DNA from 2 places in the Bacillus cereus group sp. RP37 genome. Region 1 is predicted to be linked to the other one. Evidence: a T-box and tRNA genes for the amino acid it is inferred to sense, from the RefSeq annotation. Region 1 holds a T-box; the other holds one or more tRNA genes.

Region 1 (11,571 bases):
AATTAAAATTATTTGTCCTGGTAAAGTGTATCGCCGCGATGACGATGATGCGACACATTCACATCAGTTCATGCAAATTGAAGGTCTTGTAATTGATAAAAACATTCGCATGAGTGACTTAAAAGGTACACTACAAGTATTCGTGAAAAAGATGTTCGGTGAAGATCGTGAAATCCGTCTTCGTCCAAGTTTCTTCCCATTCACAGAGCCATCTGTAGAGATGGATATTTCTTGTATGATGTGTCACGGCAAAGGTTGCGGCACTTGTAAAGGAACTGGCTGGATTGAAATTTTAGGCGCAGGTATGGTTCACCCGAACGTACTTGAAATGGCTGGTTATGATTCAAAAGAATATCAAGGTTTCGCATTCGGTATGGGCGCAGAGCGTATCGCAATGTTGAAATACGGCGTAGATGACATTCGTCATTTCTATACAAATGATGTACGTTTCTTACAACAATTCAAACGAGCGTAAGGGAAGGAGAGGATAAGTATGTTCGTATCATATCGTTGGTTACAAGAGTATGTAGATATTAAAGATGTAACAGCACAAGAACTAGCAGACAAAATCACGAAAAGTGGTATTGAAGTAGAAGGTGTTGAAGTATTAAATAAAGGTGTAAAAGGTGTTGTAGTTGGTCACGTATTAGAGTGTGAAAAACACCCAGAAGCTGATAAATTAAGCAAATGCTTAATCGATATCGGTGAAGAAGAGCCAGTTCAAATTATTTGTGGAGCTACGAATATTGCAAAAGGTTTAAAAGTACCAGTTGCAAAAGTTGGCGCTGTACTTCCTGGTAACTTCAAAATTAAAAAAGCAAAACTACGTGGTGAAGCTTCTCACGGTATGGTTTGTGCTCTTCAAGAGCTTGGCATTGATGGGAAATTAGTTTCAAAAGAATATGCAGATGGTATCTTCATCTTCCCAAGTGACGCTGAAGTTGGTGCAGATGCACTTGAAATTTTAAACTTACATGATGAAGTACTTGAGCTTGGTTTAACACCAAACCGTGCTGATTGCTTAAACATGTTAGGTGTTGCATATGAAGTAGCTGCTATTTATGGCCGTGAAGTAAAACTTCCAGCTATCGACTTACAAGAAACTGCAGAAAAAACTTCTGATTACATTTCTGTAAGCGTAGAAGCGAAAGAAGAAAACCCATTATATATTGCAAAAATGGTTAAAAACGTAAAAATTGGTCCATCACCAATGTGGATGCAGACTCGCCTTATGGCAGCTGGCATTCGTCCAATTAGCAACGTAGTTGATATTACAAACTACATTTTAATGGAATACGGTCAACCGTTACATGCATTCGATTACGATAAATTAGGTTCAAAAGAAATCGTTGTTCGTCTTGCAAAAGAAGGCGAAAAAATTGAAACGTTAGATGATCAAGAGCGTACATTACAAAGCCACCACCTTGTAATTACAAACGGCACAAAAGCTTTAGCTGTTGCTGGTGTAATGGGCGGAGCGGATTCTGAAGTTACAAATGAGACAGTAAACGTTTTAATTGAATCTGCATACTTCGCAGGTCAAACAGTGCGCCGTACATCAAAAGACTTAGGTCTTCGCAGTGAATCAAGTGCACGTTTTGAAAAAGGAATCGACCCAACACGTACATTTGAAGCAATTCAACACGCAGCTGCTTTAATGGCGAAATACGCTGGAGGAGAAGCACTTGAAGGTGTAGTAGAAGCTGACAACTTACAAGTACAAGAGCGTACAGTATCTGTTACTGCTGAAAAAGTAAACCGTGTATTAGGTACAAATATTTCTGCAAGTGAAATGGGTACAATGTTCACAAACTTGAAATTCCCATTCACAGAAGTAGAAGGAACATTCCATGTGAATGTACCAGCACGTCGTCCTGATATTACAATTTCAGAAGACTTAGTAGAAGAAGTGGGCCGCTTATACGGTTATGATCACATTCCAGTTACATTACCTTCTGGAACGATGACTCGTGGTAAATTAACAGCAGCACAAACGAAACGTCGTAAAGTACGTCGCTTCCTAGAGGGTGCTGGTTTATATGAAGCGATCACATATTCATTAACAAGCGCTGATAAAGCGAAGCAATATATGGTTGAGCCAAATGAAAAAGCTCCTGTAAACCTTGCACTTCCAATGAGTGAAGAGCGTAGCCAACTTCGTCTAAGCTTAGTGCCACAGTTGTTAGAAGCAGTTTCATACAATGTTGCACGTAAAAACGATAGCGTTGCTTTATACGAAGTAGGTTCTATCTTCTTGCCAACAGAAGCAGGAGAACTTCCGAAAGAAGAACAACATCTTGCAGGTGTAATGACAGGTCTTGCTCTTCACCATGCATGGCAAGGTGAGAAGAAAGTAGTAGACTTCTTCGTTATGAAAGGTGTACTAGAAGGACTATTCGACGTACTTGGCGTTTCAAACCAAATCACATATGCACCAGCAAAACGTGAAGGTATGCACCCAGGTCGTACAGCTGACATCGTATTAGATGGCGAAGTAATTGGTTTCATCGGTCAATTGCATCCTGAAGCAGAAAAACAATTAGATGTGAAAAATACATTCGTATTCGAATTATCTCTTGTAAAAGTATTCGGTGCAGACGCAGAGGAAACTTATTACTCAGCAATTCCACGTTTCCCATCTATGACACGTGATATGGCTGTTGTCGTAACGAAAGAAACAAAAGCTGGTGAAATGAAGCAAGTTATTGCTGAAACTGGCGGAGAACTTCTGAAAGACGTAACGCTATTCGACTTATACGAAGGTGAAAAAATGGAAGAAGGCAAGAAATCACTTGCATTCTCTATGACCTACTTCGATGCAGAACGTACGTTAACAGACGAAGAAGTAACAGAAGCACATAACCGTGTGTTAACAACGGTAGAAGAGAAATTCGGTGCGGAGTTACGTAAGTAATTAGAAAATTGCCGGATTCATTCCGGCAATTTTTTTATTGCACAATCGTCTAAAGATGTCGGTAAGTCGATATATTATAAAAATCGCTTATATATTTTCTGGCATCTTGCATCTTTCTCTCGAATGTAGTACATTAATTTTAGTTTAACAAAACGAAAGACGATGATAAGGAAAAGTAGTATATACTATAATCCAAAGCGAGTCAGGGATGGTGAGAGCCTGATGAGGCGGTATATGTGAAGAACACCTTGGAGTTGCTAACCGAAATTGAATCTTGTATTCAAGAGTAGACTTAGACGGGAATCCGGCCTGTTACAAACCGGGAAGTATGTATTACATACGAGTTAAAGTTGGTCTTTATGACAAATTGGGTGGTACCGCGAAGTTTAACCTTTCGTCCCTTTATGGATGAAAGGTTTTTTTGTATTTAAATATATCAGCAAAGGAGAATTTCACTATGGAAAACACATTAGTAAAAAGTCTGTATAGAGATACAGATAAATACGCAGGTCAAACAGTACAAGTATCAGGGTGGATTCGTAACTTACGTGATTCAAAAGCATTTGGTTTCATCGAATTAAACGACGGTAGCTTCTTCAAAAGCGTTCAAATCGTTTTCGATACAGAATTAGAGAACTTCAAAGAAATTGCAAAACTTCCACTTAGCTCTTCAGTTAAAGTAGAAGGTAAAGTAATTGCAACGCCTGGAGCGAAGCAACCATTTGAAATTAAAGCAGAAAAAATTGATATCGAGGGTTTATCAGATTCTGATTACCCACTTCAAAAGAAACGTCATACGTTTGAATACTTACGTACAATCGCTCACTTACGTCCAAGAACAAATGCATTCTCTGCAACGTTCCGCGTACGTTCTATCGCAGCATTTGCGATTCACCAGTTCTTCCAAGAGCGTGGATTCGTACATGTTCACACACCAATCATCACTGGTAGTGATACAGAAGGTGCTGGCGAAATGTTCCGCGTAACAACGCAAGATTTAAACAACGTACCAAAAGGTGAAGACGGACAAGTTGATGAAGCAAAAGACTTCTTCGGCAAAGAAACAAACTTAACAGTAAGTGGACAGCTGAACGCTGAAGCTTATGCATTAGCATTCCGTGATGTATACACATTCGGACCTACATTCCGTGCAGAAAACTCAAACACAACTCGCCACGCTGCTGAGTTCTGGATGGTTGAGCCTGAGATTGCATTCGCTGAATTAGGTGACGTAATGGATCTTACAGAAGATATGCTGAAATATGCAATGAAATACGTACTAGAGCATGCGCCAGAAGAAATGGAATTCTTCAACAGCTTCGTTGATAAGACAGTTCTAGAGCGTATGAACAATGTGATTAACTCTGACTTCGGTCGTATCACATATACAGAAGCAATTAAAGTACTTCAAGAATCAGGTGCTGACTTCAAATACCCAGTAGAATGGGGTATTGACTTACAAACAGAGCATGAAAGATACTTATCAGAAGAGATCTTCAAACGCCCTGTATTCGTAACTGACTATCCGAAAGACATTAAAGCGTTCTACATGCGTATGAATGAAGATGGAAAAACAGTAGCTGCTACTGACCTTCTAGTTCCTGGCATCGGCGAATTAATCGGCGGAAGTCAACGTGAAGAAAGAATGGACGTTTTAGTAGACAGAATTAAAGAATTAGGTATGAACGAAGAGGACTACTGGTGGTACTTAGAACTTAGAAAATACGGCGGTACAAAACACGCTGGATTCGGTCTAGGTTTCGAGCGCTTCCTAATGTATATCACTGGCATGGCTAACATCCGTGACGTAATTCCATTCCCAAGAACTCCAGGTTCTTCTGAGTTCTAAAATATGAAAAAAGCGAGAGGATTTCCTCTCGCTTTTTATTTTGAATAGTTTAGTACCTCGTAGCAAAAAGTAACGCGAAGGGGTGAATATAAATGAGTAAAAAAGTGAAAAAAGATCATTCAAGATCAAGCCTTGGTTCTCCAGAAATAGAAGGACAAGGAACGACGACACATGAAACAGGTTCTCATAAAGTATCTTCATCAAATAAGAAGCAGAAACGAAGCTAACATAAAAAAGGAGAGTCTTGGCGGCTCTCCTTTTTATGTGTTACATCTTATTATCGTTAATTTCTTTTGTAATGTTATCTACATCTTTGTCTAATCGATCTAAATAGAAAAACCACAGTAAGCTTATGAACACGTAATAGATGGCCATAACGCCAAGATTATCAGATATGTTTTCGAATGTGGATTTAGTAGTGAATAAAACTCCCCAAATGGTAGAAATAATGAAGTAAGAAAGCGGGCCTACTAGGTGTACGAAAACATATAATAACTTTTTCACTTTTACAGCGTTCATATGAAAAACCTCCTTTTTCTTATCATACATTCAAGTTCCTCACAGAAGTGTTGTAGTTTTGCTGGATTATGTATTAACGAGCGGGCATCGTGTTTCCCGATAAATCTTCGGATCCGAAAGTTTAATAAGAAAGATCGGCCATAGCGTTCTATTAAATCGTTGAACTCTCGTTGTTCACTTAGTAGCTGAATGTTTTCTCTAATTTCGAACTGTCTTTCGTGTGGATCACCTAGTAAGATATTTAGAATCATTTGTAGAAGTAGCAATGGGAATCCCCTTCCTTAATTTGAATAATCTGTATATTTATATTGTAACAAAAATATAAGGTCGATAGTAGGGTGAAACAAAAAACAGGAGTTTGTAGGCTCCTGTTTTTGTCGATACTATTTTAATAAGCGAAACGCCTTCTCCGTATTAGCAAAATGCAGTTTCACAAACTCAGGTAATCGTTCTTTACCAAGTTTTTGAATTAATTTAGCAGCAGCGATATCAACTTGTTTACCAGCACCTTTTGGAAGTGGCATACCAGCTTTTTTACTTAATTCGTCAAACTGTTTTACGAATGAGTAGCGAGCTAAAATAGAAGCAGCGGCTACTGCTAAATGGACGCTTTCGCCTTTCGTCGCGAAGTAAACATTTTCACGCTGTACCTGTTTTTGTTTTGCTAAATATTTGTAGTATGTATCAGGTTGTGTGAATTGGTCGATTAAGATGCCTTCAGGTTTTGTAGGCTCAATTTTAGCTAATAAGTTTGTAATAGCTTTATTATGTAGTAAAGCTTTTAACTTACCTTGGTTGTTTCCTTTATCAAATAGTTCGTTATATTTTTCATTATGAAGGACAAGAGAACTGTAAGGAACAACGTGTAGAAGTTGTTTCGCAATGGCAGTAATTTGATCGTCATTTAAGTTTTTAGAGTCTTTTACACCAAGTTCTTTTAAAAGTGGAATTTGCTTCGCATCCACATATACAGCAACTACTGTCATCGGCCCGAAGAAATCACCAGTACCAACTTCATCTGACCCTACGATAGACATTGTACCAATGGAAGTAGGCGGTGCATAACGGTGTGAATCGACAGATTTTTTTACAGCTGTTTTCGGTGTTTGAGAGACAGTTTGCCAACGAGAAGCCTCTGCTTCAGCACGTCCGCCTTGGAACATTACTTTTCCAGATTTATACGCTGTAATTGTGCAAGATGGTACCTTTGCCATGAAGATCCCGCCTTGCGGGATTTTCGGGCTAAGCGAGTGTTTATATTGTTGTTTCATGTCTTCAATTACTGTAGAATTTGTTTGAATTACGATAGAATTTGACATAATGGTCGCCCCTTTTTTTATATTGTTATTTTTATCATATCGGATTGTTCTTTCTGTTTCCATATTATGAAGGTTCATGGTATGATAAACTTTAGGATTCTGTACGTGATTGGAGGCCGGTGAGTTGTCACAACAAAAGGGAAAGAAAAGTCGAATTAATGTAGAAATCTATGGTCAGCAATATTCAGTTGTTGGCGATGAAAGTACAAGTCATATCCGCATGGTAGCAGCGATTGTGGATGATAAAATGCGCGAACTCAATGCCAAGAATCCTTCGCTTGACACGAGTAGACTAGCGGTATTGACGGCGGTAAACGTCATACACGATTACATAAAATTAAAAGAAGAACATGAGAAATTGAAAGAAAGTATGACAAAAAAAGGAATGGAATAACATGATTGATATTATTATCATTTTACTGCTTGTTATGGGATTTTTCCTCGGCTTACGCAGAGGGTTTATTCTGCAACTTGTAAAGTTAACAAGCTTTATTATCGCATACCTTGTTGCATACTGGTACTGTAAAGATTTAGCGCCAGCACTTGCGAAATTTATTCCGTATCCATTTGATAAAAACGTATCTGTTCCAGAATGGATTGATGCAAATAATATTGAGACAGTATTTTATCAAGCGCTTGCGTTTATCATATTGTTTATTATCACAAAAATTGCACTTTCGTTACTTGGTAATTTGTTAAATATGTTTGCAGAAATACCGGTTTTAAAGCAAGTAAATGCGTTTGCGGGGGCAATCCTCGGATTTTTAGAAGTATATATTATTTTGTTTGTCTTAATTATCATTGGAAACATTCTTCCGATTGAACAAGTACAAACACCATTACAAAAATCATCAATTAGCAAAATAATTGTAGACGATACACCGATTCTCTCTGAAAAGGTGAAGGAACTATGGCAGACAGGTAGCAGAGTATAACTTCTCTTTTTTCGGAAAGAGGAGTTTTTTTCTATGAAAGAAAGGCGGGGTAATGATGAAAGTAAATAAAAAACAAGTTATTAAATTACTAGAGACAATCGGGCTTTTTATGGAACTAAAGGGCGCAAATCCATTTAAAATATCTGCATTTCGTAAGGCGGCAGCAGCATTAGAAAGTGACGATCGCAGTCTTTCTGAAATTGAAGATTTCACGAAGATTCCAGGTATCGGAAAAGGAACAGCGGCAGTTATTCAAGAATATATAGAATCGGGAACATCTGAAGTATTACAAGAGCTTGAAAAAGAAGTGCCAAGTAGCTTATTACCGTTATTAAAATTACCAGGCCTTGGTGGTAAAAAGGTAGCTAAGTTATATAAAGAACTTGGTGTTGTTGATATGGAATCGCTAAAAGCGGTTTGTGAGGAAAATAAAGTACAAGCTTTAGCAGGTTTCGGTAAGAAGACAGAAGAGAAAATATTAGAAGCAATTGATCAAGTAGGCTCTCGTCCAGAGCGTTTACCAATCGCGATGGTATTGCCTATTGCCGGGGAAATAGAGGAGAAATTGTCGAATATTGCTGAAGTAATTCGTTTCTCTCGCGCTGGTAGTTTGCGCCGTGTTCGTGAAACAGTGAAAGATTTAGACTTTATCATTGCAACGACAGAACCAGCAGCAGTACGTGAGCATTTACTGCAATTCGATAATATGATTGAAGTAATCGCAAGTGGAGATACGAAAGTTTCTGTTCGTCTTCAATATGAATATGATATTTCAATCGATTTCCGTTTAGTAAAACCAGAAGAATTTATTACAACGCTTCACCATTTCACAGGATCAAAAGACCATAACGTGAAAATGCGTCAAATCGCAAAAGATAAAGGCGAGAAAATTAGTGAGTACGGTGTAGAAAACTTAGAAACAGGTGAAGTGAAGACGTTTGAAACAGAAGAGGAGTTCTTTGCTCATTTCGGTCTTCCGTTTATCCCGCCAGAAGTGCGTGAAGATGGAAAAGAAATTGAATTAATTAAAGAGTATCCAAACTTAATTCAGTTTTCCGATATACAAGGTGATTTACATATGCATACAACGTGGAGTGACGGTGCTTTTTCTATTGAAGAAATGGTACAAGCGTGCCGCGCTCGTGGATATAAGTTTATGGCAATCACTGATCACTCACAATACTTGAAAGTAGCGAACGGTTTAACGAAAGAGCGCCTTCGTGAACAAGCGAAAGAAATTGAACGTATGAATGAAAAGTATCCAGACATTACAATTTTACGCGGAATTGAAATGGATATTTTACCGGATGCAACACTTGATTTTGATGATGAAGTACTAGCAGAATTAGATTATGTTATTGGAGCGATTCACTCTAGCTTCTCACAAGACCGTGAAACGATTATGAAACGTCTTCGCGCTGCGCTAGAGAATAAGCATGTCACAATGATTGCTCATCCGACAGGACGTCTTCTTGGACGTCGTGAGGGTTATGATGTAGATACAGATTTATTAATTGAACTCGCAAAAGAGACAAATACAGTTTTAGAATTAAATGCGAATCCAAACCGTCTAGATTTAAGCGCGAAATTATTAAAACAAGCACAAGATGCTGGTGTAAAAGTAGCGATTAATACGGATGCTCATACGCTTGAAATGTTAGAAGATATGGAAACAGGTGTAGCAGCGGCACGTAAAGGTTGGATTCAAAAAGATAACGTAATTAACACATGGGATATTGAACGTTTATTAGACTATATTAAACGTAATAAGTAACACAAGGGGGACCTGCAACATGTTAGAAAGAACGTTGCGTGTATTAGAATACAATAAAGTAAAAGAACAATTACTTGAACATACAGCCTCTTCACTTGGCCGTGACAAAGTGAAGCATTTAGTGCCGAGCACTGATTTTGAAGAAATCGTAGAAATGCAAGATACAACGGATGAAGCAGCGAAAGTCATTCGTTTGAAAGGTAATGCACCATTAGGTGGTATTACGGATATTCGCTCAAATGTGAAGCGTGCAAAGATTGGAAGTATGTTAAGCCCGAATGAACTACTGGATATTGCCAATACGATGTATGGTAGTCGCAATATGAAACGTTTCATTGAAGATATGGTTGATAATGGTGTCGAGCTTCCCATTTTAGAAACTCATGTTGCTCAAATTGTATCTTTATATGATTTAGAAAAGAAGATTACAAATTGCATCGGTGATGGCGGTGAAGTAGTCGATAGCGCAAGTGATAAACTGCGTGGTATTCGTACTCAAATTCGTACTGCGGAAAGCCGTATTCGTGAAAAGTTAGAAAACATGACGCGTTCTTCCAACGCGCAAAAGATGCTGTCTGACGCGATTGTAACGATTCGTAACGAACGTTACGTAATCCCAGTAAAACAAGAATATCGCGGCGTATATGGCGGTATTGTTCACGATCAATCAGCTTCTGGACAAACGTTATTTATTGAACCACAAGTCATTGTAGAATTAAATAACGCGCTTCAAGAAGCACGAGTGAAAGAAAAACAAGAGATTGAACGCATCTTATTGATGTTAACAGAAGAAGTGGCAGTAGAAGCGGATATCGTTTTATCGAACGTAGAAGTAGTTGCGAATCTTGACTTCATCTTTGCGAAAGCTTTTTATGCCAAGCGTATTAAAGCAACGAAGCCAATCGTAAATAACGAGCGCTATATGGATTTAAGACAAGCACGTCATCCGCTTATTGATCCGGAAATTATCGTGCCAAATAATATTATGTTAGGTAAAGATTTCACGACAATTGTTATTACAGGACCGAACACAGGTGGTAAAACAGTTACGCTGAAAACAGTTGGTATTTGTGTACTAATGGCGCAATCTGGTCTTCATATTCCAGTAATGGATGAATCAGAGATTTGTGTATTCAAAAATATCTTTGCTGATATCGGTGATGAGCAATCGATTGAACAAAGTTTAAGTACGTTCTCCTCACATATGGTGAACATTGTTGATATTTTAGAAAAAGCTGATTTTGAAAGCTTAGTTTTATTCGATGAATTAGGAGCTGGAACAGACCCGCAAGAAGGGGCTGCATTAGCAATTTCAATCTTAGATGAAGTATGTAATCGTGGTGCTCGCGTTGTTGCAACGACGCATTACCCAGAATTAAAAGCATACGGATATAACCGTGAGCAAGTTATTAATGCGAGCGTTGAGTTCGACGTAAACACATTAAGCCCAACGTATAAATTATTAATCGGTGTACCAGGACGTAGTAATGCCTTTGAAATTTCGAAACGCCTTGGATTATCTGATCGCGTGATTGATCAAGCTCGTAACCACATTAGTACAGATACAAACAAAATTGAAAATATGATTGCGAAGTTAGAAGAAAGTCAAAAGAACGCAGAACGTGACTGGAACGAAGCAGAAGCACTTCGTAAGCAATCTGAAAAACTGCATCGCGAATTACAGCGTCAAATTATTGAATTTAACGATGAGCGCGATGAAAAATTATTAAAAGCGCAAAAAGAAGGAGAAGAAAAAGTCGAAGCTGCAAAGAAAGAAGCAGAAGGCATTATTCAAGAACTTCGTCAATTGCGTAAAGCACAGCTTGTAAACGTGAAAGACCATGAGCTTATTGAAGCGAAGAGCCGTCTAGAAGGTGCGGCGCCAGAGCTTGTGAAGAAACAAAAAGTAAACGTGAAAAACACAGCGCCGAAACAACAATTACGCGCAGGTGATGAAGTAAAAGTATTAACGTTCGGCCAAAAAGGTCAATTACTTGAAAAGGTAAGTGATACAGAGTGGAGCGTACAAATTGGTATTCTGAAGATGAAAGTGAAAGAATCCAATATGGAATACATTAATACACCGAAGCAAACTGAGAAAAAAGCAGTTGCAAGTGTGAAGGGAAGAGATTATCACGTTTCCTTAGAGCTTGACCTTCGTGGTGAACGTTATGAAGATGCAATGATGCGTGTTGAAAAATATTTAGACGATGCCCAGCTTGCAAGCTATCCTCGCGTCTCAATTATTCACGGTAAAGGAA
Region 2 (18,481 bases), 310 kb from region 1:
AGATGATCAGGTTGATAGGTTCGAGGTGGAAGCATGGTGACATGTGGAGCTGACGAATACTAATAGATCGAGGACTTAACCATATAATATGAAGCAATGTTATCTAGTTTTGAAAGAATATAAAAAACTTGTTGACTTTAAAGGTTAAATAAGTTACAATAATTCTTGTCTTAAATGAATAAAGTCTGGTAATGATGGCAGAGAGGTCACACCCGTTCCCATACCGAACACGGAAGTTAAGCTCTCTAGCGCCGATGGTAGTTGGGACCTTGTCCCTGTGAGAGTAGGACGTTGCCAGGCAAATGGAGGATTAGCTCAGCTGGGAGAGCACCTGCCTTACAAGCAGGGGGTCGGCGGTTCGATCCCGTCATCCTCCACCATTTAGCCGACTTAGCTCAATTGGTAGAGCAACTGACTTGTAATCAGTAGGTTGGGGGTTCAAGTCCTCTAGTCGGCACCAGAAAATCATGGCGGTTGTGGCGAAGTGGTTAACGCACCGGATTGTGGCTCCGGCATTCGTGGGTTCGATTCCCATCAGTCGCCCCATTTTTTCTTGAAATAATTAATATGCGGGTGTGGCGGAATTGGCAGACGCACTAGACTTAGGATCTAGCGCCTTTGGCGTGGGGGTTCGACTCCCTTCACCCGCACTTTTAATAAAATAACTCAAACATGTCTTGCGGAAGTAGTTCAGTGGTAGAATACAACCTTGCCAAGGTTGGGGTCGCGGGTTCGAATCCCGTCTTCCGCTCCAATTTTCAATATGACATGCCGGGGTGGCGGAACAGGCAGACGCACAGGACTTAAAATCCTGCGGTGGGTGACCACCGTGCGGGTTCGACCCCCGCCCTCGGCACCATATGCGCCCGTAGCTCAATTGGATAGAGCGTTTGACTACGGATCAAGAGGTTAGGGGTTCGACTCCTCTCGGGCGCGCTTTTATTAACGGGAAGTGGCTCAGCTTGGTAGAGCACCTGGTTTGGGACCAGGGGGTCGCAGGTTCAAATCCTGTCTTCCCGATTTTCCAAAAAACACGGGGCCTTAGCTCAGCTGGGAGAGCGCCTGCCTTGCACGCAGGAGGTCAGCGGTTCGATCCCGCTAGGCTCCACTTTTTTTAATATCATTTATGGCGGTGTAGCTCAGCTGGCTAGAGCGTACGGTTCATACCCGTGAGGTCGGGGGTTCGATCCCCTCCGCCGCTACCATAAAGGACCTTTAGCTCAGCTGGTTAGAGCAGACGGCTCATAACCGTCCGGTCGTAGGTTCGAGTCCTACAAGGTCCACCACTAAAGGTTTATATCTCGGAGGTATACCCAAGTTCGGCTGAAGGGATCGGTCTTGAAAACCGACAGGCGGCGAGAGTCGCGCGGGGGTTCGAATCCCTCTACCTCCTCCATTTTTTCTAAATTAAATATTTTATCATCGCGGGGTGGAGCAGCACGGTAGCTCGTCGGGCTCATAACCCGAAGGTCGCAGGTTCAAATCCTGTCCCCGCAACCAAATGGTCCCGTGGTGTAGTGGTTAACATGCCTGCCTGTCACGCAGGAGATCGCCGGTTCGACCCCGGTCGGGACCGCCATTTTTTACATAAAGGCTCGGTAGCTCAGTCGGTAGAGCAGAGGACTGAAAATCCTCGTGTCGGCGGTTCGATTCCGTCCCGAGCCACCATTTTGAAGTCGCAAGCCGACTTAGCTCAATTGGTAGAGCAACTGACTTGTAATCAGTAGGTTGGGGGTTCAAGTCCTCTAGTCGGCACCACTTTCAAAATGAGCCATTAGCTCAGTTGGTAGAGCATCTGACTTTTAATCAGAGGGTCGAAGGTTCGAATCCTTCATGGCTCACCATTTATAATTTAATGCGGGTGTAGTTTAGTGGTAAAACAAGAGCCTTCCAAGCTCTGGTCGAGAGTTCGATTCTCTTCACCCGCTTTTCAATTATGGGCCTATAGCTCAGCTGGTTAGAGCGCACGCCTGATAAGCGTGAGGTCGATGGTTCGAGTCCATTTAGGCCCACCATAATTGTTCCGCAGTAGCTCAGTGGTAGAGCTATCGGCTGTTAACCGATCGGTCGTAGGTTCGAGTCCTACCTGCGGAGCCATATTTATAGAGAAGTACCCAAGTGGCTCAAGGGGCTCCCCTGCTAAGGGAGTAGATCGCGAACGCGGTGCGAGGGTTCGAATCCCTTCTTCTCTGCCAGAACTGGCCCGTTGGTCAAGTGGTTAAGACACCGCCCTTTCACGGCGGTAACACGGGTTCGAATCCCGTACGGGTCATACTAAAAGAGATAGCATAATCTGCTATCTCTTTTTTGTTGTGTAAAAGCGGACTTTGAATCGTCTGCTTTTTTTTTATAGATTTCTTGTATACTTTTTTCTATTCTAATCGTCTAACTAATAGAAAGGAGAGAGCGATGGAGTATGAAAAGATTATTATAAAAACCTCTAAAAGCATTTATAGGTATTTTCTTAAAATAGGGCTAACACCATATGCCCATTAACCTAAGAATTTTATAATGCCCTCAAAATTAGCTTGATGGTGATGGGGTATCGCCATCATTTTGGAAATAAACCACGTTAAGATTATATAAGTTTAATTTCACATGAGCTTTTTTCTTTTTTTGATTACGTTACAGCTCCATCATAAAATATACGAGGTAATTTATTAAAATCATACTGAATTACTTTATCAAAGCTATCCAAATATGCATGTAAAGATTGTGTAATCATAAGATTAACAACTTTTTCTTTGGTATTAAAAATAATAATAGGTTTTTTAAGTGACCAAGTATACCCAACTTCCCACATTGTTCCGGAATCTTGATCATTATATATTGCAAAGGTAATATCACTATGTTGAATTGCATTTACATCAGTAACAAAGTTTTGAAATTGCCATTCATAAGATCCAAAGGGAAATTTACTCATATATTTTCGTGGAGAAAATACATTTAATCCTTTCTTAGATAAAATTATCTCTAATTTTTCTAATAGTGCAATTTGTTCAGGGTTGAAAAATGGCCCGGCTAAATATATATTCATTTATTTGCCCCCCTAATGGTTATAAAAATAATTATTTTTTATTCACTTATATGATTTGTATGTATGTAAACAAGTTTTAATAAGAGTTTTTGGTTTTGAGATAATAAAAGGTATAATTACAAAGTAATTATGCTGTGAAAGTTAAAAATTTTATAATGCTTCCAAAACAAAAATATTGTGTCTTTTATAACAACGAGGTCCATTTTTATGGTTCTGGGGATCGTATTAAATTTTAACTTGATGGCGAGGGGCTAACACCAGCAGATGTAGAAGACATTGTTCAAGACACGATACATAAAGCATTATTGTCTGTACCAAATATGAAAATTACTTATATAAAAACATGGTTATTTCAAGTTGCGATTAATAGACACCGTGATTTATCAAGAAGGCAAAAGCGTAGTGAAGAAATCCCGATTGAATCTGTTCAATTAATTGGATCAAAAGGATTAGATGAACCACTTTTGAGAAAAGAGCTTCAAGTAGAAATACAAAGCATGCTTGGAAAGATGAATCCAATATATAAATATATCCTTTTATTAAAGTATAATTATGAATTTTTATATAAGGAAATAGCAACCATATTAGAGATGAAAGAAGAAAATGTGAGTTGCGCTTGATATATTCAGAAAATCGCCGATATAATTTCAATCACCAAAGAAAACATAAGAAAAATCCTTTCACAATCTAAAGAAAACGCCTCCATTAAAATGGATTCCACACCTATTCCATCAACTTTACACTCTATGTGAAAAAGTTCACAAATAGGTCATAATTTGTGAAGTAATTCACAATAATACGTGCTACAATATGAGTGTAAAGAAGTTAAACAACATTAAATTAGTATTTTAATTAATTACTTAAACAATCATAAAAAATAGATGTGAACAATAGAGAGGGGAAATTAACATGAAAAAAGGTATCAATCGTGTAGTATTAGTAGGAACAGGAGCTGTAGGTTGTAGTTACGCTTACTCAATGATCAACCAAGGTGTAGCTGAAGAATTCGTATTAGTAGATGTTAATGAAGCAAAAGCAGAAGGGGAAGCGATGGACTTAAGCCATGCAGTACCATTCTCTCCATCACCAACAAAAGTTTGGAGCGGTAGCTATGCAGATTGTAAAGATGCAGATTTAGTAGTTATCACTGCTGGATTACCACAAAAGCCAGGTGAAACTCGTTTAGACTTAGTTGAGAAGAACACAAAAATCTTTAAACAAATCGTTCGCGGTATTATGGATAGCGGATTCGATGGAATCTTCTTAATTGCAACTAACCCAGTTGACATTTTAACTTACGTAACTTGGAAAGAATCTGGTCTACCAAAAGAGCGTGTAATCGGTTCTGGTACAACTTTAGACTCTGCTCGTTTCCGTTACATGTTAGGTGACTACTTAGATGTAGATCCACGTAACGTACATGCTTACATCGTTGGTGAACACGGTGACACTGAACTTCCAGTATGGAGCCACGCTACTATCGGTGTACAAAAACTAGAAACAATCTTAGCTAACAACGAACAGTACAAACAAGAAGACTTAGACAAAATCTTCGAAAACGTACGTGATGCAGCTTACCATATCATCGAGCGTAAAGGTGCAACTTACTACGGAATCGGTATGTCACTACTTCGTGTAACTAAAGCAATCTTAAGCAACGAGAACAGCGTATTAACTGTATCTGCATACCTTGAAGGACAATACGGTGAGAAAGATGCTTTCGTAGGTGTTCCAGCTGTTATTAACCGCGAAGGTGTACGTGAAATCGTAGAACTTGAGCTAAATGAAGATGAAAAAGCGAAATTCGCTCATTCTGTAAAAGTATTAAAAGAAACAATGGCACCAGTACTATAATAATTGATAAATCATTCAGAGGCGGGACACTGCTTCCTACCTCTGAATTCATATAATTTAATATAAATTCCTTTTCCGGTTTCCTTGTATATCCCCAATATACCCCTTTTGCTGGATAAGGATCGTTTATAGAAAAGAGCACTCTACTTTACGTAGAGTGCTCTTTATTATTATTTTTTAGGCGTTAATCCCAATTTCTTTAAGATATCTGCCAGTGTACCGCTTTTTGATTTTTCCGCAGGTGTTTGTGATTTAGATGCATCCGGACCCTTTTTCAAGAAGTTCTTTTCAACAAAGCGAATATCTTTTTCGTCGACAATACCATCTTTGTTAAGGTCTCCGTCTTTTACAGATACTCCTTTTTTACCATAGTTGCTAGCGATAATTTCAGCATCTTTTATATCAATTACTTTATCACCGTTTACATCACCGGCAAGGTTTTCATCAAGGCGTGCATAATAATATTGACCAAGCAGCTTACCATCTTTTTCAGTACCTAATTTCGTTGTTAGACGGCTTGTTAAATGTCCTGGAACTTCTACATATAAGTTATAGTCGCGTTTATTAACTGGAAATCCATTCAGCTTGAAGTATCCATATTTATCTAGTGATCCTTCAAACTTATGACGGTAGGAATCTGTTGCATATACTTTTACGCCAAGCTTTGTATAATCGAATTTTTCATCTAAATATCCACGTTCATTTAAGAATGCACCAGGTTTAATATTTCCTTCTACTAGTGAGTTTAAGGACATAACTGAGAATGTTTGATCTTGAAGTACACGCATTCTGTTTGGTTCTGGTTCACCTTGTTTCCAGTAAGCGAACACTGATAAATCTAATTGAGCATTTGCTTCATAAAACTCATCGTTTTCGACTTTGAACGTTACATCAATGAATGGGAAATCACCATCTAATCCAGCGAAGTTTTTGTCATCGATAGCTCCGCCTACTGTAACAGAACCTGCTTCTAGTTTCGGTTCATTTACTTTTGCTGTTACCCCTTTTTCAGAAAGGAGTTTTTCAAAAGCAGGATTCAATTTCGCATTTGCAAATTTGAAGTTCTTCTCTAGGAATTTTACGTTAAATTCCCCAGCAACGAATTGTTTTACGTGTTTCGCATTTAGGGTTACAGTAAGTTCATCATTTTTGTATACTTCTCTTTTATCATAGCTAGTTTTCGCATATTGAGCTCCTTGCGGGATAAACCAATAGTTATTTACACCGTTTGGATAGTCAGGTCCTGCAGTTGCATAATCGAAAATATATACGCCTGTGTTCATTGGGCCTTCCACCTTAAAGGATTCAGGAGTAATGCCAACTTTAAAGTCACCATTTGCATTAATAGGTAAAAACTTATGCAAGTATGGGGAATAATCATAGTACATAACGCCATTCGCTTCTTGCGTAATGTTTAAGCCTTTTCCTTTTAAGTAGTCAACGTTTGAATCATATACATTACCTTTAATCCATAGTGCCTTTTTGCCATCTTCCACTGTATAATTCTCTTCATTTAATTCATAAATACCAGGTTTTAATCCCGTTAATTTCACTTCCGGTGGTGTATTATCAATTACGACATAATCACCTTTCACACGTGCTTTCCCGGCTTTATCGTAGCCGACAAACTCAATTGTGTAGTCTCCTTCTGGTAAGTTGATTTTCTCATCACCGATTGGTTTTGCAGGATCATTTGTAAAAGGATATACTTTTCCGTTAAAGAATGAATCTAAGTAATAATACACATCCGTTTTTAGTCCACTCGTGTTTAATGTTCCGATGAAGCCGAGCGCTTTATTTGTTTTGGAATCTTTCACGATAAGATCTAACGTTTCAAGTTCGCTATTTAATTGGAATGCCCCGTGAACATAGGATTCACCGTATGGATTAAATTTCGATGTATCAGTTGAAATGGCTTTTCTTGATAGTATCGCGTTTTCAATACCAGGTTCTGATACACGAATAGAGAACGGAATTTGATACGTTTCTTCTTTATTTTTCGTATTTGTAATATGAATATATCCTTCATATCGGCCTTGCTTTGCACCGGCTGGGACATTAATTTTTGCTTCGATTTCATCTGATTTGCCAGCATCAAGAGTAATTGTTTCTGGAACAGAGACTTTTACACTGTTTGCGACAGCATCGTTAATAGTAGAAGAAGCCGGTATATAAGAAATTTCTGTTTTAAATTCTTTCTTCTCTTGTTTATTATGGTTTTCCACTTTTATATTTCGTTTTTGTTCAAGAGCTTCACCGTCTTTTTGATAAAACTTACCGAATGCAATAGATCCAGTTTCTTCGGGTACTTCAATTACTTCATCATTTACAACAGTTTTTGTCGTATCTAATACTTTAAAGCTTGTTTCTGTATGAACAGCGTTGTATGCATCTACTCGCCCAGCTCCAACTTCATATACAGAATATTTTTCTTTTAAATCATCAGCCGTGTTCATAAGAGACGCCTTTACATCGAATGGAGAGTATTCTGGGTGTTCTTGTAAAATAAGAGCAGCAACGCCAGCGATATGAGGGGATGCCATAGATGTTCCTTGCATACGCTCATAGGAAACGTCATAGTTTTCGCCTTCTTGTGGATCGTTAATATATTCAGGCACTGTTGAAAGTACAGCAACACCAGGTGCTGTAATATCAGGTTTAATATCATCATTTGATGTAACAGGGCCTCGTGAGCTAAAGTCTGCAAGATGATCGCCTTCTGTTTGAATATAACTAATTTCGCCAAAAGTAAAGGAGGTGTTACCTTGTTCGATTTGAGCTTTTAGTTTTTCACCGTCTTCTTTCGTTAGGCGGAATGCTGGAATGTATTTTGTGCTTTCGCCAACGTAGAAAGGAATTTCTCCGTCCACATTGTTATAAATAATAACGGCTTTTGCACCAGCTTGTTTCGCATTCGCGATTTTTTCATCAAATGAGAGTGTACCACGTGCAACGAGAGCGATTTTCCCTTTTACATCTTTTTTACTAAATTCGTCAGGCGTACCGATTCCTACAGATTCAATAGGGAGAGATTGTCCTTTGAAATCTTCTATTTTATCAGTGAAGTTTTTGCCAAATAAAATTAAGTTAGGGAATTGTACTTGTCCAGCATGACCTGATAGTTTTGGTAAGGAAATAGAACTATCACTTGCCCCGACCGTAATCGCAAAGGGAGAAGCACCTGGTGATCCGAGTGTCGCTGGATTTGGACCAGAGTTCCCAGCAGCAACGACTGTAACAACACCGGAAAGCATCGCGTTATTGACAGCGATAGACGTTGGATCAAGCGGATTGTTACTATCGTCACCTAACGATAAATTAATAACGTTCATACCGTCAGAAATAGATTTATCGATTGCAGCAATAATACCAGAACTATCTCCGCTTCCGTATGGACCAAGTACACGATAGTTATACAGTTCAATGTCAGGTGCAACACCTTTTACTGCGGAATCTGATGTGTTTTTCTTTTGAGCAGAAACGATACCTGCTACGTGAGTACCATGTGCGGTGTAGAAGGAAGAGCCACGATCATCGAATTCAGGAGCGCCAGATTGTTGCCATTCTGCATACGTAGTCTCCATCGGATCTGCATCGTTATTAATAAAGTCCCAACCTTTTACGGAGTTTGGGTCTATTTTGCTAGAGTCCTCGCCATTTTTTGCACGGTATCCTTTATACACATCTTTTAAGTCAGGGTGATTGTAATCAATACCTGTATCTAATACACCAACTTTAATTCCTTTTCCGGTAATGCCCTCGCTATGTAACTTATCTACCCCAATTTGCGGAATGCTATCTGTTAGTTTTTGAGGTGCTTTCTGCTCTGCTTGTTTTGGTAAATTTAATTTTACTTCGTAATCTTTCCAAATACGTTTTACAACACCGATTCGTAACAATTCTTCAACTGTATTTGCAGGTAATGTCAGGGCAACCCCATTTATAGCATGTTTATAAGAGCGTTTAATTTGTACAGACTGGAAATTTCCAGACTTTACTGATGGACTGAATTGACGGAGGTTTTTAAGACCTTTTTGGAATTCTTCATGCTCTTGATCAATGCGTGCTTTTATATTTCCAGGTGCAGCTTGCAATCCTTTTTCTTTTTGTTTTAATTCATTAATCTTTACTGGCGCAGTTTGAAATTCTACAATGATATTTACTGGTTCGGAACTGCTCGTATTAATATCTGGTGAAATCGTAAAACCAGGATTGGCATCTAACGTTTGTAATGCCTGACGCTGTTCTTTAGAAAGTTTTGATAGTAAAGACTGGGCGTTTGAAGAGTCAATTTGATTAATAGGGTTTTCAGCAAGTACATTGAACGGAAGGGCAGTTGAAAATAGAACGCCAGCCGTTACAATTCCGGTAACAAAACGATTTTTCTTTTTCATGTATAGGCCTCCGATAATTTATATTTTTAAAATTATTTCTCCACGCCTGGTGTTTGCTCTGCATGGAATGTCCAATTTAGCTGTAAGGAATCCCCCTGGAATTTATTTTGATCTTGGTCGTTGTCTTCAAAGGAGAAGAGGACGTGTAAGGAATCTGTTTCACCAGATTTAATACCATCTATTAAGTTATGACGTTCTAGAGATGTAGCTACATCCTCAGGTTTCATATTTTTCAATTCTGATAGTTTTGTTTCCCACAAAATTTCATGATCATCGTTTGGATTAGATGGCTTTCCATCATTCACTAAAAATTTGACGATGATGTGATCGCCTAAATCTTCACCATCATTATTTTGCTTTGCATCTGTAACTTCATAGGATGTTTCAAGTGCTACCTTTGCAATATCCAATGTTCCTTTGTTTTCAAGCTTGAAATTTCTTTCAATAAAATCACCTGGTTTTAAATCTTTCACATCAACGATTACACTTGGATTAATAGAAAGGTCTAGTGTTCCCGCTTGAAATGAATTATTCGATGTTTCAGAATCACTGAAATAGGCGAATACACCGCCGAATGTAAGGGATAAGCCAAGTGAAGCTGTGACAACTCCCATTCCAACTTTTTGTTTTACTGACATAAGAAAGCCCCCTAATTTTAATTTTTTCAAACGTTCGCCGGGAGTATGGATAGAGTAAACAGAGTGTTTCAGTATGAATTATATTTGCGAAGGTTTGGTGTTCTTTATTGAGAACAAGTATATGCTTATGAATTTTCCATTTCAATAAAATTGTGACAAAAAATGTTGAGAAACATTTTTTTATGACAGATTATTTTGTTGTGATTTTACGTGATAAATAGAGTGGAAAATAGGAGGAATCTAATAGAATAGATATTGAGAAATAAATAAAAGGCAGAAAGATAGAAAGAAAGTGAAGCGTTTTCAATGAATATTCGTCAAAATTCGATATTTTATATGGAAATGTGAAAAAAAATCAATATTTTTAAGAAAAAAACGTATATTTTTTATAAATCAACAAGGATATTTCAGTTTTTTGCAGAATTGTTAAAGTATAAAAAATTCTGTCATCTTAGTGAGGTGAACATATTGAGTGTAATAAATTGTGAAGAAGTGAAACGAGATGAGTTTCATACAGAAAAGTACTATGACAGTTATAACATCTTTGGCGCACATGTTGTGACGGAAGATGAGATGCGAGGAGTACGATTTACAGTATGGGCTCCTCATGCGAAAGCAATGAGTGTTGTTGGAGATTTTAATGAATGGGATTATGAACAACATAAGATGCTACAAGTGACAGAAGAGGGAATTTGGTCCTTGTTTATACCGCATATTGAAGAAAGAGAAATATATAAATATGCGATTGAAACAATGACTGGTGACGTCATTTTAAAGGCAGATCCGTATGCTGTGTATGCAGAAGTAAGACCGAATACGGCATCTGTAGTTTTTGATATAAAGGGATACGAATGGAATGATAAAAACTGGAGCCGTAAGAAAAAGAAAAAATCGGTTTATAAAGAAGCGATGACGGTTTATGAATTACATTTCGGTTCTTGGAAAAAGAAAGAAGACGGAACACTGTATTCTTACAGGGAAATGGCAGAAGAACTCATTCCTTATGTGGTGGAACATCAATTTACACATATTGAAATTATGCCGCTTGTTGAGCATCCATATGATCGTTCTTGGGGATATCAAGGGACGGGATATTATGCAGCAACGAGTAGATTCGGCACGCCACATGATTTGATGCATTTTGTCGATGAATGTCATAAATATGGAATCGGTGTCATTTTAGATTGGGTGCCGGGGCATTTTTGTAAAGATGCTCACGGTTTATATTTGTTTGATGGGACACCGACTTATGAATATAAAGATAAAGATGTCCAAGAAAATCTAGTATGGGGAACTGTCAATTTTGATTTAGGAAAGAGGGAAGTACGTAATTTCTTAATTTCAAATGCGTTATTTTGGATGAGACATTTCCATATTGACGGTTTCAGGGTGGATGCAGTTGCGAATATGTTGTATTGGAATAAAGAAGGGCAGGAGCAAAGTAATGAGCACGCTGTTTCATTTTTACGAGAGTTAAATGAAGCGGTGTTTGCAGAAGATGAAGATTTCCTTATGACAGCAGAAGATTCAACAGCTTGGCCACTTGTAACAGCCCCAACGTATGAAGGTGGGCTTGGGTTCAATTACAAATGGAATATGGGCTGGATGAATGATGTGCTGAAATATATGGAGTGTGCGCCTGAGTATAGGAAGCATATTCATGAGAAAATGACGTTTTCTTTAATGTATGCTTACTCTGAAAACTTTATATTACCGCTTTCTCATGATGAAGTCGTTCATGGGAAAAAGTCGTTATTAAATAAAATGCCAGGAGATTACTGGGATAAGTTTGCTCAACTTCGTTTATTATATGGATATTTTTTTACTCACCCAGGAAAGAAATTACTTTTCATGGGAGGAGAATTTGGGCAGTTTGATGAGTGGAAAGACCTTGAAGATTTAGATTGGAATTTACATGATTTTGAAATGCATCGTTATATGCATGATTACTTTAAAGAGCTCATAGCATTGTATAAGCGCTCCAAACCACTTTGGCAGCTTGATCATTCACCTGAAGGATTTCAGTGGATAGATGCTAATAATCATGAGCAAAGTATTTTCTCGTTTATCCGCCAAGGGGATAAACAAGAAGATGCGTTAGTTGTCGTATGTAATTTTACGAAAGCTACATATGAAAACTATAAAGTAGGTGTACCAGATTTCGAGAATTATAACGAGATTTTAAATAGTGATGCTGAGCAATATGGCGGTTCGGGGCAAGTAAATAAGAAACGTCTTAAGGCGATTCTAGAACCGTATCATAATCAAGCAGCACATGTAGAAATTACAATTCCACCATTTGGCGTATCCATATTACGACCAGTGAAGACGAGAAAGGGGAGCAAAAAACAAGATGGCTCAAAAACAAAAGTGCGTAGCAATGTTACTAGCAGGGGGAAAAGGTAGTCGATTAAGTGCATTAACAAAAAATTTAGCCAAGCCAGCTGTTCCATTTGGTGGTAAATATCGCATTATTGATTTTACGCTAAGCAACTGTGCGAATTCTGGTATTGAAACGGTGGGGATTTTGACGCAGTATCAACCACTTGAACTTCATAATTATATCGGAATCGGCAATGCTTGGGATTTAGACCGAGTAAGCGGTGGAGTCACAGTGTTACCTCCTTATGCGGAATCTTCAGGGGTGAAGTGGTACACAGGTACGGCAAGTGCCATTTATCAAAACTTAAACTATTTAAGTCAGTACGAACCAGAGTATGTTCTTATTTTATCTGGCGACCATATTTATAAAATGGATTACAGTAAAATGCTAGATTACCATATTGAGAAAGAAGCGGATGTTTCGATTTCTGTTATTGAAGTGCCTTGGGATGAAGCGAGTCGCTTTGGCATTATGAATACAAATGAAGAGATGGAGATTGTTGAATTTGAAGAGAAACCGCAATTTCCAAGAAGTAATCTTGCCTCAATGGGAATCTATATTTTTAACTGGGCAATTTTGAAAGAGTATTTAGAGATGGATGCAAGAAATCCTGAATCTAGTAATGATTTCGGAAAAGATGTACTTCCGCTTTTATTAGATGAAGGGAAAAAGCTTATGGCGTATCCGTTTGAAGGATATTGGAAGGATGTTGGAACGGTGAAAAGCTTATGGGAAGCGAATATGGATTTACTTCGCGATGAAACGTCGCTGAATTTAAACGATCGTAATTGGCGTATTTATTCTGTGAATCCAAACGAACCGCCTCAATATATTGCCGAACAGGCAAAAGTAGAAGAATCACTTATTAACGAAGGATGCGTCATTGAAGGGGACGTGAAGCATTCTGTATTATTCCAAGGGGTGACGGTGGAAGAGGGTAGTATGGTTATTGATTCTGTCGTTATGCCAGGAGCGAAGATTGGTAAAAATGTTGTGATTGAAAGAGCGATCGTTGGATCGGAAATGGTTATTGAAGATGGAACAATTATTCGTCCAGAAAAGAATGTTGACGATGTAGTACTAATTGCTGAAGGGAAATAGAAAAGGGGGATGAAATGAATGGGAGAAAAAATGTTAGGAATTATTAATGCAACGGGAAGTTTTCCTTCCTTAAAGAAAGTAACAGGGCATCGTTCACTAGCGGCGTTACCGTTTGGGGGCCGTTATCGACTCATTGATTTCATGCTTTCAAATATGGTGAATTCTAATATTCATAGTGTGGCAGTTTTTACAAGCCATAAAAACCGTTCACTAATGGACCACGTTGGTTCAGGCAAACAGTGGGATTTAGATAGAAAAAGAGACGGACTGTTTTTATTCCCGCCAAACTGCCAATGTGACCAAGATGAATTTGGATCCTTTGCACATTTTAGAAGACATATTGATTATTTTCTAAGAGCCAGAGAAGAATACGTTGTTATTACGAATAGCCATCTCGTAACAGCATTAAATTTTCAAGGGGTGTTAGAGCGACATATACATACGGCAGCTGACATTACGGAAGTTTGTCATGAAGGGGTTTCGCTTCAAACATACGTGTTAAAGAAGCAATTATTATTAGATTTATTTGAAGCATATAAAGATGTGGAGCAATACAGTTTATTTGATGTAGTGAGAGAAAAGCGCGGAAAATCACTGCATATTGCTACGTATGAGCATACAGGATATGTAGCTATTATTGATTCGATTGAAAGTTACTATAAGCATAGTTTAGAAATTTTGCAGCCTGCTATTTGGAAGCAAGTATTTAAGAAAGAAGCACCGATCTTTACGAAAGTAAAAGATGAACCACCAACGCGTTACTTAAAGGGTGCAGCCGTGAAAAATACAATGATTGCAAACGGTAGTATTATCGAAGGCGAAGTAGAAAATAGTGTTGTCTCCCGTTCTGTTAAAATTGGAAAAGGTTCAATTGTTCGTAATAGCATTATTATGCAAAAGAGCCAAATTGGAGATAACTGTATAATAGACGGTGTTATTATTGATAAAGACGTGAAAATTGGTGATGGTGTCGTACTAAAAGGAAACGCCGATGAACCATACGTTGTCGAAAAAGGAAGCGTTCAAAACAGTACAATTAATAGTTATTCTTAAGAAATCAGTGGGGGTTTTTCCTCCACTGATTAAAGTTATAATTTAAATGAAAACTCGAAGGGAGGAAGCTGCAAGGGAAGTAGTATAAGCTTTTCGTGCAGTGGGACAACAAGTGAATATTTTATTTGCAGTATCAGAATGTGTACCATTTGTTAAATCGGGAGGATTAGCTGATGTAGCAGGTGCGCTCCCAAAAGAGCTGAAAAAATTAGGTGTGGAAGTTCGCATTATACTCCCAAATTATAGTCTTATTCCAAAAAAATTAAGGGATGGATGTACGCTACATAAAGTAATTAACGTCCCGCTTGGGTGGAGAAATCAATATTGTGGAATTTTAAAAGGTGAGCAGGATGGGATTACGTATTACTTAATAGATAATGAATATTATTTTAAGAGGGATTCTCTATATGGTCATTATGATGATGGAGAGCGTTTTTCTTATTTTTCGAAAGCAGTTTTAGAGTGTATTCCGCATCTTGATTTCGAAGTGGATGTTCTTCATAGCCACGATTGGCATACCGCTATGGTTAACTTCTTACTGCGTGAAAAGTATCAAGATAACCCATTATATGAGCATATTAAAACGGTGTATACGATTCATAACTTGCAGTTCCAAGGTGTATTTCCTCCTGAAGTGATGTACGACTTGTTAGAACTTGGTGATGAATATTTTCATAGTGAGCAGTTAGAGTTTTATGGAAATGTGAACTTTATGAAGGGTGGCATTATCGCTTCTGATCAAATTACAGCGGTTAGCCCGACATACAAAGAAGAAATTCAATATGAGTTTTTCGGTGAGAAGTTAGATGGGTTGTTACGAAAATATAACGGTAAGCTTAGCGGCATTGTAAATGGAATTGATACGAGCGTATATAATCCAGAAACGGATTCATATATTACTGCTCAGTACGATGCAGATTCATTATATGAAAAAAATGAAAATAAACGCGCATTGCAGCGTTATTTTGGTTTGCCAGAAAAAGAAGATACACCGATTATTTCAATGGTAACGAGATTAACGAAGCAAAAAGGTCTTGATTTAGTACGTACTGTATTCCGCGAAATAATGGAGGAAGATGTACAATGTATTATTTTAGGATCAGGTGACTCTGAATATGAACAATTCTTTGAGTGGATGGCATATGAGTATCCTGAGAAGGTAAAAGTGTATATCGGATTTAATGAAGAATTAGCTCATCAAGTGTATGCGGGAAGTGATTTATTCTTAATGCCATCACTATTTGAACCATGTGGACTTGGACAACTTATCGCATTAGCGTACGGTACAATTCCGATTGTAAGAGAGACAGGTGGATTAAATGATACTGTACAATCTTATGACGAAGAAACTGGAGAAGGAAATGGTTTCAGTTTCACGAACTTTAATGCACATGACATGTTGCACACGGTTCGTCGTGCAATTGAATTTTATCATGATAAACCGGTATGGGAGCAGCTTGTAAAACAAGCGATGACTGAAGATTACAGCTGGGAGAAATCAGCTCTTGCCTATAAGAAATTGTATAAAAGTCTCATGGAATAACATGTAGGTGGTGAAGAAATGTTTACTCATGTTGAAAGTTTTAAATCAGCTTTTCTAGAAAAGTTAGAGACGATGTATGGTAAAAGTTTTAAAGACTCTACAACTCGTGATCAATACAATACGCTTGGGTACATGGTACGTGAGTATATGAATAGTCAATGGATTGCAACGAACGAAAGTTATCGGTCTGGAGAGCAAAAGCAAATGTATTACTTATCCATTGAGTTTTTACTTGGGCGTTTGCTTGGAAGTAATATATTAAATTTAGGCATCAGGGATGTCTGTGAGCAAGGACTTTCTGAGCTTGGTATTTCGTTGCAAGAATTAGAAGAAGTGGAAGCAGATGCAGGTCTTGGAAATGGTGGACTTGGACGATTAGCAGCTTGTTTCCTTGATTCACTTGCCTCTTTAAACTTACCAGGTCATGGCTGTGGAATTCGTTACAAACACGGCTTATTTGATCAAAAAATTGTGGATGGTTATCAAGTTGAATTTCCAGAACAGTGGCTCCTTCATGAAAACGTATGGGAAGTAAGAAGGCATGATCAAGCTGTAGAAGTAAGTTATTTCGGCAATGTTGAACCGCTATACATTGATGGACGTTTAGAGTTCAGGCATACGAACGCAGAAGTAATTATGGCAGTACCATATGACGTTCCAGTAGTAGGGTATGAGACGAGTACTGTAAATACACTTAGACTTTGGAATGCTGAACCAGTTCCTTTCCCGCAAAATTGCAAAGATATTTTGAAATATAAGCGTGAAACAGAGGCGGTATCGGAGTTTTTATATCCAGATGATACGCATGATGAGGGGAAAATACTTCGTTTGAAACAACAGTATTTCCTCGTATCAGCAAGTCTGCAAAATATCGTTCGTATGCATAGAGAAAGATATGGTGACCTTCGTCAATTACATGAGAAAATTGCGATTCATATTAATGATACACATCCAGTTTTGGCGATTCCAGAACTGATGCGTATTTTATTAGATGAAGAAAAACTAGCATGGGAAGAAGCTTGGCACATAACGACGCAAACGATTTCTTACACGAATCATACGACGTTATCAGAAGCGCTTGAAAAGTGGCCAGTTCACATTTTTAAACCGTTATTACCGAGAATTTATATGATTATTGAAGAGATTAATGAACGTTTCTGTCATGAACTTTGGGAACGTTATCCGTATGAATGGCATCGCATTGAAGAGATGGCGATTATTGCGCATGATCTTGTGAAAATGGCTCATTTAGCAATTGTCGGTAGCCATAGCGTAAACGGTGTAGCAAAAATTCATACGGAAATCTTAAAGCAGCGTGAAATGCGATTGTTCTATGAATTTTATCCAGATAAGTTTAATAATAAAACGAATGGAATCGCTCATAGACGCTGGTTAATGAAGGCAAATCCGCAGCTGACGAACCTGATTTCAGAGGCAATTGGAACAGAGTGGAAGAAAGAACCGATTAAGCTTCAAGCGCTGCAAACAGTCCAATATGATGCGAGTTTCCATGAGAAATTTGCAGAGGTAAAACAAGAGCGTAAAGAGATTTTAGCAGAGCGTATTCATAATAAAATGGGGATTACAATTGATCCAAATTCTATTTTTGATGTGCAAGTAAAAAGACTGCATGCTTACAAACGACAATTATTGAATGTTCTTCATATTTTATATTTGTATAATCGTCTGAAAGAGGATGCTAGTTTTACATTTTATCCGCGTACTTTTATCTTTGGAGCGAAAGCATCACCTGGCTATTACTATGCGAAAAAAATTATTAAATTAATAAATGAGCTTGCAAGGAAAGTGAATAATGATCCGTATGTGAGTCAATATATGAAAGTTATCTTTCTAGAAAACTACCGAGTTTCTTTAGCGGAAGATATATTCCCAGCAGCGGATGTTAGTGAGCAAATTTCAACTGCGAGTAAAGAAGCATCGGGAACGGGTAACATGAAATTTATGATGAATGGTGCGATTACAATCGGAACGTTAGACGGTGCTAACGTTGAAATAAAAGACCGGGTCGGTGATGATAACTGTTTCATTTTTGGCTTAACAGCGGAAGAGGTTCTTCATTACTATCAAAATGGTGGATATCGTGCAAGTGATTATTATCACCACAATATGCATATTAAGAAAGTAGTAGATCAACTGACGAATGGTTTCTTTGCACAGTCGGGAGCTGAATTTGAAGCAATTTATGATTCTCTCGTTATTCAAAATGATGAATATTTCGTTCTGCGAGATTTTGGTCCATATGCGGAAAGGCAAGAAGCTGTTGGTAGAGCTTATGAAAACCGAACGAAGTGGCTAGAAATGTCGATTTTAAATATTGCACAATCTGGTCATTTTGCGAGCGATCGAACGATTTTGCAGTATAGTAATGAGATTTGGGGTATTGGTAATGCGGTTACACAGTATTAAGTAAAAGTCCCTTTTGAAGGGGCTTTTCTTTATTAAGTTGAAGTGGGGTGT

What was found. The T-box of region 1 lies ahead of asnS (asparagine--tRNA ligase). A T-box ahead of a tRNA ligase gene usually reads a tRNA of that ligase, here a tRNA-Asn.
Positions count from the first base shown of each region.
Region 2: it has a tRNA-Asn gene. The T-box ahead of asnS (asparagine--tRNA ligase) is inferred to sense a tRNA for this amino acid. The anticodon was not compared.

Region 1 covers NZ_JARVHP010000001.1:885,245-896,815, forward strand. The annotation lists gene pheS (phenylalanine--tRNA ligase subunit alpha) at 1-475, shown strand, start outside; gene pheT (phenylalanine--tRNA ligase subunit beta) at 494-2,914, shown strand; T-box leader at 3,068-3,319, shown strand; gene asnS (asparagine--tRNA ligase) at 3,372-4,763, shown strand; gene QCI44_RS04725 (YuzL family protein) at 4,856-4,990, shown strand; gene QCI44_RS04730 (hypothetical protein) at 5,031-5,282, opposite strand; gene QCI44_RS04735 (hypothetical protein) at 5,279-5,548, opposite strand; gene rnhC (ribonuclease HIII) at 5,666-6,601, opposite strand; gene zapA (cell division protein ZapA) at 6,726-6,995, shown strand; gene QCI44_RS04750 (CvpA family protein) at 6,997-7,536, shown strand; gene polX (DNA polymerase/3'-5' exonuclease PolX) at 7,592-9,310, shown strand; gene QCI44_RS04760 (endonuclease MutS2) at 9,330-11,571, shown strand, end outside.
Region 2 covers NZ_JARVHP010000001.1:567,553-586,033, forward strand. The annotation lists rRNA gene QCI44_RS02870 (23S ribosomal RNA) at 1-83, shown strand, start outside; rRNA gene rrf (5S ribosomal RNA) at 185-300, shown strand; tRNA gene QCI44_RS02880 (tRNA-Val) at 305-380, shown strand; tRNA gene QCI44_RS02885 (tRNA-Thr) at 385-460, shown strand; tRNA gene QCI44_RS02890 (tRNA-His) at 471-546, shown strand; tRNA gene QCI44_RS02895 (tRNA-Leu) at 570-650, shown strand; tRNA gene QCI44_RS02900 (tRNA-Gly) at 680-754, shown strand; tRNA gene QCI44_RS02905 (tRNA-Leu) at 771-859, shown strand; tRNA gene QCI44_RS02910 (tRNA-Arg) at 863-936, shown strand; tRNA gene QCI44_RS02915 (tRNA-Pro) at 947-1,020, shown strand; tRNA gene QCI44_RS02920 (tRNA-Ala) at 1,036-1,108, shown strand; tRNA gene QCI44_RS02925 (tRNA-Met) at 1,129-1,205, shown strand; tRNA gene QCI44_RS02930 (tRNA-Ile) at 1,210-1,286, shown strand; tRNA gene QCI44_RS02935 (tRNA-Ser) at 1,304-1,396, shown strand; tRNA gene QCI44_RS02940 (tRNA-Met) at 1,424-1,500, shown strand; tRNA gene QCI44_RS02945 (tRNA-Asp) at 1,504-1,579, shown strand; tRNA gene QCI44_RS02950 (tRNA-Phe) at 1,593-1,668, shown strand; tRNA gene QCI44_RS02955 (tRNA-Thr) at 1,683-1,758, shown strand; tRNA gene QCI44_RS02960 (tRNA-Lys) at 1,769-1,844, shown strand; tRNA gene QCI44_RS02965 (tRNA-Gly) at 1,858-1,928, shown strand; tRNA gene QCI44_RS02970 (tRNA-Ile) at 1,939-2,015, shown strand; tRNA gene QCI44_RS02975 (tRNA-Asn) at 2,023-2,097, shown strand; tRNA gene QCI44_RS02980 (tRNA-Ser) at 2,105-2,195, shown strand; tRNA gene QCI44_RS02985 (tRNA-Glu) at 2,201-2,272, shown strand; gene QCI44_RS02990 (nucleoside 2-deoxyribosyltransferase) at 2,621-3,037, opposite strand; partial or broken gene QCI44_RS02995 (RNA polymerase sigma factor) at 3,307-3,657, shown strand; gene QCI44_RS03000 (L-lactate dehydrogenase) at 3,947-4,891, shown strand; gene QCI44_RS03005 (S8 family serine peptidase) at 5,062-9,285, opposite strand; gene QCI44_RS03010 (CalY family protein) at 9,318-9,923, opposite strand; gene glgB (1,4-alpha-glucan branching protein GlgB) at 10,392-12,329, shown strand; gene glgC (glucose-1-phosphate adenylyltransferase) at 12,277-13,407, shown strand; gene glgD (glucose-1-phosphate adenylyltransferase subunit GlgD) at 13,426-14,460, shown strand; gene glgA (glycogen synthase GlgA) at 14,573-16,003, shown strand; gene glgP (glycogen phosphorylase) at 16,022-18,430, shown strand.